2 regions of the Candidatus Clostridium stratigraminis genome follow, and region 1 is predicted to be linked to the other one. Evidence: a T-box and tRNA genes for the amino acid it is inferred to sense, from the RefSeq annotation. Region 1 holds a T-box; the other holds one or more tRNA genes.
What was found. A T-box is a leader RNA that pairs with one kind of tRNA and senses whether it is charged. The one in region 1 lies ahead of ACJDUG_RS17440 (glycine--tRNA ligase), so its partner is inferred to be a tRNA-Gly.

Region 1 (4,427 bases):
TTCTATTCTTGAAAATAGCGGCGTTCCTATATTGCCTCCAACCCAAGTTTTATATCCTTCTTCCTTTAAAATATTATAAATTAAAGTAGTTGTTGTAGTCTTTCCATCGCTGCCAGTTACTCCATATATCTTTGCAGGACAATATCTTACAAATTCCTCCATCTCAGAGGTTATATATGCCCCGATTTCTTGAGCTCTTTTAAAATAAGGTGCATCAATCCTCATGGAAGGAGTTTTAAAAATAACCTCATATCCATTTAAATTCTCTAGGTAATTTTCACCTAAGATTAATTTCACGCCTTTTTCCTTAAACTCTTCTACTATTTCACCTAACTCTTCTTCACCTTTCTTATCAAAGGCACTTACTTTAGCGCCCAGCTTAAGTAAAAATCTGATTAATGGTATGTTACTTACTCCAATACCAACAACGGCTGTTTCTTTATCTTTAATAAATTCCTTAAATTCACAAAAATCTCTTTTCATTAAATTTCCTCCATCTATTACTTGTATGGATCTACTTGCTTAAAATAACAATTAATTTACTTATACATTCAGATTATACCACTTTTATTGATATAGCTATACCTTTGACAGAGATATAATAAAAAAAATAATTTATATTTTATTAACATAAATTACTACACATACTACAAATAAGCTAGTACAATTTCTTATAAAAAATCAAATGTGCTATACTAATAGAAAGAGCGACAAATTTCAACAAATTCTCTTAATCCATTATTTTTCCACTATGATGCATAGGCAATATTGCTAAATTAGATTTTTTCAGTTCTGTTTTTATAACACTTCAAAATATGTCGAAATTGTTCGAATATATTTAATATAAAAACTTTTAATTTTACTATTGTAAAGTGTAAAATATTTATGCTATACTAATATTGTGCCGTAAGGAAACATTAATATAATTCCCCATATTTTAATAAATATAATATATCCCCATGATAAACCCCACTTGATACCGGACACCCCCATGTTCGGTATCTTTTTTTACAAAAAACTGCAGGTGAATTCACCTGCAGTTTTTTCCTAAAACTCTAATTTTTCTTCAATAAAATTATCTAGTTCATCAATGTTTAATCTAATCTGCTGCATTGTATCTCTATCTCTCACTGTAACAGTATTATTTTCTAAGGTGTCGAAATCTATAGTTATACAGTATGGCGTTCCTATTTCGTCCTGTCTTCTGTATCTCTTACCTATGCTTCCTGCTTCATCATAGTCAACATTAAATTTCTTTCTAAGTCTATCATAAACTTCATTAGACTTTTCTGATAGCTTTTTGCTTAACGGTAGGATAGCTGCCTTAAATGGTGCTAGTGCAGGGTGAAAATGAAGTACTGTTCTAACATCTCCGTCTTCAAGAGTTTCTTCATCATAGGCATTGCATAGAAAAGCTAAAGTTACTCTATCAGCGCCTAGAGAAGGTTCTATACAATATGGAACATATTTTTCGTTAGTAATTGGATCAAGATAGCTTAACTCCTGGCCTGAATGCTCAGCGTGCTTATTTAAATCATAATCTGTTCTATCAGCAACACCCCATAATTCACCCCAGCCAAATGGGAATAAAAACTCAATATCAGAGGTTGCATTACTGTAGAAAGACAATTCTTCCTTAGCATGATCTCTAATTCTTAAAGTCTCCTTATTCATTCCAAGATTTAAAAGAAAATTAAAGCAATACTCTCTCCAATAATTAAACCACTCTAAATCAGTTCCAGGCTTACAGAAAAATTCAAGTTCCATCTGTTCAAATTCTCTTGTTCTAAAAATAAAATTACCTGGAGTAATTTCATTTCTAAAGGATTTACCTATTTGAGCAATTCCAAAAGGAACCTTCTTTCTAGAAGTCCTTTGAACATTTCTAAAGTTTACAAATATTCCTTGTGCAGTTTCAGGTCTTAGATAAATTTCATTTTTAGAATCCTCTGTTATACCCATAAAGGTTTTAAACATTAGATTAAACTTTCTTATATCAGTAAAGTTTTTCTTGCCACACTTAGGACAAACAATATTGTGCTCTTCTAAATAAGCTTTAAGCTGCTCATTTGTCCATCCATCAGCACTAGCTGCTTCAGCTCCATTTTCAGTCATATGATCCTCAACTAGCTTATCAGCTCTAAATCTAGCCTTACATTCCTTGCAATCCATTAAAGGATCAGAAAAGCCACCTACATGTCCTGATGCAACCCACACTTCACTGTTCATTAGTATGGCGCAGTCCACCCCTACATTATAAGGACTTTCTTGCACAAATTTTTTCCACCATGCTTTTTTAACATTGTTCTTAAATTCTACACCTAAGGGTCCAAAGTCCCAAGCATTTGCAAGTCCACCATATATTTCTGATCCGGCAAATACAAAGCCCCTTCCTTTTGCAAGTGCTACTATTTTATCCATAGTCTTTTCAACAGCCATTTATCTTTTCCTCCTTTTCATTATTACTAATTAGTCTAGTCAGCACGGTGTAGTCTAACTTGCCGATTATTAATCGGCAGACTACCCGTAGAAGCCCATTTAGGACTTTTACCTCCTTTTAGTGGTCACACTGAGTAGTTTAAGACTACTCGTTTATATTATTCCAATTAAAAAAGGACTACTTACCATAAGGGACGAAAGAATTTTCTTCCGCGGTTCCACCCTTGTTGGCAAATGCCCTGCTTTCACATTTAAATCATTCAAAAGTTCCCTTCATATTAGGTCTTTAGCTGCTTACACCACCGCAGCCTCTCTATAAAAATTCTAATATTACTCTTCTTTCTCATCATGATATATAAAATTATATTCTTAATTATAACCTATTACTTAATATTGTCAATGCTATAATGTTTCTTTTGGGTTTTTATTTCCAAAGTCCTTCATATTGTCAAATATATCTTTTCTTCCTATATTTTTTGTTTTATATCTTTCTTTTCTTATTTTTATTACACCATAGACTATGACTGCTGCGCCGAACATTAAAGCTATTATTTGAGAAATTAAATCAGGTATATATTTAGAAACTAGATTATCGCCAGTAACCATATTTATGGCAGTATATATGAGAATACTTGCTCCAATATATACTATTATCCCATACTTTTTCATTAGGTTAGCTACAAATTTAGCTCCAAAAAAAATAATAGGTATGCTAAGAGATAGTCCAAAGATTATGAGCCATATATTGCCTTTGGCTGCACCGGCTATAGCCAGAACATTATCTAAGCCCATACTTAAATCTGCTATTATTATATTTGATACAGCTTTCCACAAACTTTTACTAGCATTAATTCCACTACCTTCCGAAACATCCTCCATATTTAATAAATCCCATGTTATTTTTATAAGTAATATTCCTCCAATTAGCTTTATTGGCAGCCATTCTATTGACATAATCAGCGAAATAATACATGTAAATATAATTCTAAGAAGTACTGCTCCTGCAACACCAATTAAGCTTGCAATTTTAGCCTGCTTCTTTGGTAAATTTCTTATTGCTAAAGCAATTACACTTACATTATCTCCAGAGAGAGTAATATCCATTATAGTAATTTGAAGAATAGAAAATAGTATTAGCCATATATTATCCATTATTACACTCCTCATTAGTTTTATGTACAAAAAAGCAATGTCATTTAAGACACTGCCTTTATTTTATTTATAAATTAAAATATTATACTAATAAATATGGCTCCATGGAGAGGGCTCGAACCTCCAACCCTTCGGTTAACAGCCGAATGCTCCGCCATTGAGCTACCATGGAACGTTTATTACATTAGTTATTATAGCACATAATGTTAAAATTTCAAGAGCTTTTTAATTAAAATTCAAAACAAATGTAACTTAAAGTACCATAAGCATAGCTTCTATGAAGAAGTTTTGGAAGTTTCCCTTCTTGACCGCTTCCCATAGCTATAAACATTGGAGCTATGTGTTCTTCTCTTGGTACAGCCATTTTTGCATTAGGGGCTAATTCTTGATAATTAAACAAGTTTTTTAAATTATTTTGTTCAACATTTTCTATAAGCCAATTATCAAATTCTATTGCCCAACTTTTAGTTTCTTTTGCATACCAATCCACTGTTCTTAAATTATGGACCGTAGACCCGCTTCCTATTACTAATATATTTTCTTTTTCAAGTTCCCTTAATGCTTTTCCTATTTCATACTGCTTTTCCATAGGTAAAAATGGATTTACAGAAACTTGAACTACGGGAATATTAGCTTCTGGATACATTATTTTAAGTATATCCCAGCTTCCATGGTCTAATCCTCTAGTCTTATCAAGTTCACTTCTTATACCCTTCACTTCTAACAAACTTTTTATTTTATTAGCAATTTCAGGTGAGCCTTTTGCATTGTATTTTATTGAATATAGCTCCTCTGGAAATCCATAAAAGTCATAAATCATATCATAGGTATTTTCT
Region 2 (4,427 bases), on a different contig from region 1:
AGATGAGATAGATTTAAAGGCTTACTTCATAGGTGTTTTTCAGCATCTAAAGGATAATGGTGTATTTATCTTTGATATTAATTCTTATTATAAACTTACAAATATTTTGGGTAATAATGTGTTTACTTTTGATGATGATAAAGTAGTATATATTTGGGACAACTACCTTGAGAATGATATAGTAGATATGAAGCTCACTTTTTTTGTAAAGGAAGAGGGAAACTATAAAAGATTTGATGAGGAGCATTCGGAAAGGGCCTATAAACAAGTTGATATAGAAAAGATAATTGAGAAGGCTGGTTTTGTATTTAAGGGAAAACTAAATAATTATGAAGGAATTTCAATAGATGAAAAGTGTGAAAGAATAGCATATATTCTAACTAAATAAACAAGCAAAGGAGATATTTTTGTGTCAGATAAATTAATAAGAGCTACGGCTCAAGATGGAGCAATAAGAATAGTTGGGGCTATAACTACAGACTTGGTTAATGAAGCAGTAAAAGTACACAATTGTGCTGCTACAGCTGCTGCAGCCTTAGGAAGAATGCTAACAGCTGGAAGTATTATGGGAGCAATGCTTAAATCCGAGAAAGAAAGCTTAACCTTGCAGATATCAGGAGGTGGTGAAGCAAAGGGTGTGGTAGTAACAGCTTATCCGGATGCCTCAGTTAAAGGATATATTGGAAATCCTGAAGTGGATTTACCTGTAAATAGCAGAGGTAAACTAGATGTAGGCGGAGCAATCGGCATAAATGGCAGCTTACTTGTTATAAGGGATATGGGACTTAAAGAGCCCTATGTAGGGCAAGTTCCTATTAGTACTGGTGAAATTGGTGACGATTTAGCATACTATTTTACCGCCTCTGAACAGACGCCTTCTGCTGTAGGGCTTGGAGTACTAGTAAACACAGATTTAAGTGTAAAGGCTGCGGGAGGGTTTATAATTCAAATGATGCCTGGAGCTAGTGAACTTGTAGCTGACTTAATAACCTATAGACTTCAGGAAATACCTTCTATTACGGAACTAATAGAAAAGGGCATGACAATTGAAGAAATTCTTGAATTCATTTTTGAAGATATGAATTTAAGTATTCTAGGCAGTCTTGAGCCAAAATTTAAATGTGATTGTTCTAGAGAAAGAGTTGAGAAGGCTTTAATAAGTATTGGAAGGAAGGATCTAGAAGAGATATATAATGAAGGAAAGGAAGAGGAAATTACCTGCCATTTCTGCAATACCTCTTATGTATTTTCAAATGATGATATAGGAGAATTACTAAATAAGTTAAATAGTTAATAAATATATGGTAACAAAGTTGTTATAAAGTGGTGTATAAATAGTGGAAAAAGTTATTGACAATTATTTAATACCAATATATAATTGTAAATGTGTTAAGTAACTTTATGGGCGCATAGCTCAGCTGGGAGAGCATCTGCCTTACAAGCAGAGGGTCACAGGTTCGAGCCCTGTTGTGCCCACCATAAGGTTAATTAAATGTGGCCCAGTGGCTCAGTTGGTTAGAGTGCCGGCCTGTCACGCCGGAGGTCGAGGGTTCGAGCCCCTTCTGGGTCGCCAACTTTTGATTTAAATATGGCCAGATATATCAGTCGGTAGAGGCCGAATGTCTAAATGACATTTGGCGGGTAATATAGCCGATGGCGATCGGCTATATTACCTAGTGCTGCTTAATTACTTTATTTACGTTTTATTGCGGCGAAAACAAAACTTAATATGGCCAGATAGCTCAGTCGGTAGAGCAGAGGACTGAAAATCCTCGTGTCCCTGGTTCGATTCCTGGTCTGGCCACCATAAAATATGCGGAAGTGACTCAATGGTAGAGTGTCACCTTGCCAAGGTGAAGGTCGCGGGTTCGAGTCCCGTCTTCCGCTCCATATGGCGCTATAGCCAAGTGGTAAGGCAGAGGTCTGCAAAACCTCTATTCTCCAGTTCAAATCTGGATGGCGCCTCCAAAAGGACTTTAGAAATTTTATTTCTAAAGTCTTTTTTATATTAAAAGAAAGGATCCTTGCTAATTTTAATAAAAAATTCAATTACATTTCATATATGTCTAAATGTTAATTATTAATTACAAAAATGCTCCCTCTGTCAAAAAGTCTTCCTTTACTTAAAAACACAGGTTCTACATTGTGCTTTTTTAAAAACTCCTTTACTTCATTTTTATAGATATAATTATCTAAATGTCCATAGAAGGCCAATAAGCCTTTTTCTAATAGCCCACAGCAGCCACCAATGAAGCCATAATTTAAGCCAGGAAGAATTATATCCCCAGGTGGTAGGAGCAAAACATCAATATTTTCTTCACTTAAGGCTTTTGCAATACCATTATCGCTTGTCATTACAGCACTGCTGCTAATAATGGCTGTTGAACATTTTGTATAACCTTGAGAAACTGATTTTAGTTTTTTGTAACTTATGTTTTGCAGTAATGTATTATCTGTATACTTAAGGTTGTGAACAAATAAATTCTTTAAATTTAAGGCATTTAAAATTATATCTAATGGATACTTTGACTCAAGACTATTATTTGAATAAAGTATTTTATACTTATAATTCTCCAATTCCTTTATAAAATTTATGTCCATTTCCTTATGAACAATAATAGTATTCTCATTTATTATATTTAATAACATATCTGGATGCCCGCTTACAGCAGCATAAAGTCTTTTAAATGGAGGCACCGCTAAGACTTCTAGATTAAAAGTTCTTAAATTTTCTTTTTCATATTCATCAATTCTATAATCTACTAAGACAGCTTTCATTCTAACACCTACATTCATAATAGTTATCTCTACAATACAACCTTTTAATTATTTAATCAAGAAAGTACAAATTAACTTTTTTTGTCGATAATTGCATTATTTATTTTGCATATACATTTTTCTAAAACACATACTATTTTAAGAAAGGAGTGTGAATGATGCTACTTTTAACTGTTGTATATGAAAATGGCAATGAAGATATAATAGATGAAGTTAATGCAATGAAAAAATATTTTCGTGATAGAAATATAATTATAGGCTTTTCTGAAAGTCTAGAGTTCAATACCCACTTCTTAAAGATATTTTGTGAAGATTCTTCAGTAAATAAAAGATTTATGGATATATTTAATCTTTACATGTCTAATATTTTATATAATATGGTTATTAGTGAATATTATAAAAAAAATATGCAGGGATTTCTTACAGATACATATTTCTTTTTAAAATATGATGAGATAAAGGAGATTAAAAGGTTAAGTTTAGAGGCTTTTAAAAGTGAAGGTGCAATACTCAATGAATATATGGTGTATTTTAGAAATAGAAAAAACTCAATTATACAAAAGATAATAGAATGTATTGCAGAAAATAAAGAAATTAATATTAAAGGTTTTATTACTTTTAGAATGAAGGAGCTTTTAGGGGATTTAGAAAGTATTATAGATAAAGTTGTTGAGAGCTATATGGTAGAAAGGGAGTATAATGAATTTATAAGTCTTTTAAAGTATTTTGTTGAGCTTCAAGATAGTAAAATTGATAAGGTCAATATTCTGATACAAAAGGATGGCAGCTATATTATTTTAGATGAAGCAGGAAATAATATTATGGATAGCTTGTTAAGCGATTTGTCTGATGTTAAGTATAATGCTACAGTTAATATTGAAGATATGCTGCTTAGCGGACTCATAACCAATGCACCTAAAAAAATAATTATTCATGGGGCCGAAAATTGTACTAATAAAGAGGTTTTAGATACAATTAAGAAGGTTTTTGAAAATAGGGCTATTATTTGTAGTGGCTGCAACATGTGCAAGAAGATTAGGCAAGGTATTAAATTATGTAAGGATTAATAATTTTTATTGACAATGTGTAAAATACAGTGTACAATATTTTATGTTAAGAAGAAACAGCCGTTTCTCACCTTTCAGCGTTGCTAGATAGGTTATGATAGTTTTTCGAATTAGAACTATTAAGGGACGGCCACTGCCGTCTTTTTTTATATTTGTATAAAATGTGTTGACGGATATAAATACAATGCAATAAAGTTCTTACATTGGTTATGTTATAAAATATCCAATCTTTAAGGGTTTTTAGGACATAACTAATGTATTAGAACTTTTGAATTGTATAAATTACCTTTTAGGAGGTGAAAGTTATTAGTAAAGATTTTCTTATTAATGAGGAAATTAGAGAAAAAGAAGTAAGACTTATTGGCAGTGATAACAGCCAATTAGGTATTATTTCTACAAAGGAAGCTTTGAGGATGGCAGAAGAAAAGGAACTAGACTTAGTTCTAATTGCTCCTACTGCAGCTCCACCAGTTTGCAAAATAATGGATGTTGGCAAGTTCATATACGAGCAGCAAAAGAAGGATAAAGAAGCAAAGAAAAAGCAAAAAATTGTTGATATTAAAGAAGTTAGACTAAGTCCTA

Region 2: it encodes a tRNA-Gly, which carries the amino acid that the T-box ahead of ACJDUG_RS17440 (glycine--tRNA ligase) is inferred to sense. The anticodon was not compared.

The regions. Positions count from the first base shown of each region.
Region 1 covers NZ_JBJHZZ010000028.1:1,414-5,840, forward strand. The annotation lists gene murD (UDP-N-acetylmuramoyl-L-alanine--D-glutamate ligase) at 1-483, opposite strand, end outside; gene ACJDUG_RS17440 (glycine--tRNA ligase) at 1,048-2,439, opposite strand; T-box leader at 2,627-2,795, opposite strand; gene ACJDUG_RS17445 (TerC family protein) at 2,842-3,591, opposite strand; tRNA gene ACJDUG_RS17450 (tRNA-Asn) at 3,689-3,763, opposite strand; gene ACJDUG_RS17455 (DODA-type extradiol aromatic ring-opening family dioxygenase) at 3,821-4,427, opposite strand, start outside.
Region 2 covers NZ_JBJHZZ010000010.1:80,534-84,960, forward strand. The annotation lists gene ACJDUG_RS13170 (class I SAM-dependent DNA methyltransferase) at 1-388, shown strand, start outside; gene hslO (Hsp33 family molecular chaperone HslO) at 410-1,294, shown strand; tRNA gene ACJDUG_RS13180 (tRNA-Val) at 1,404-1,479, shown strand; tRNA gene ACJDUG_RS13185 (tRNA-Asp) at 1,497-1,573, shown strand; tRNA gene ACJDUG_RS13190 (tRNA-Phe) at 1,732-1,807, shown strand; tRNA gene ACJDUG_RS13195 (tRNA-Gly) at 1,816-1,890, shown strand; tRNA gene ACJDUG_RS13200 (tRNA-Cys) at 1,894-1,968, shown strand; gene ACJDUG_RS13205 (DUF6873 family GME fold protein) at 2,074-2,778, opposite strand; gene ytxC (putative sporulation protein YtxC) at 2,934-3,845, shown strand; ribosomal protein L20 leader region at 3,888-3,999, shown strand; gene infC (translation initiation factor IF-3) at 4,142-4,427, shown strand, end outside.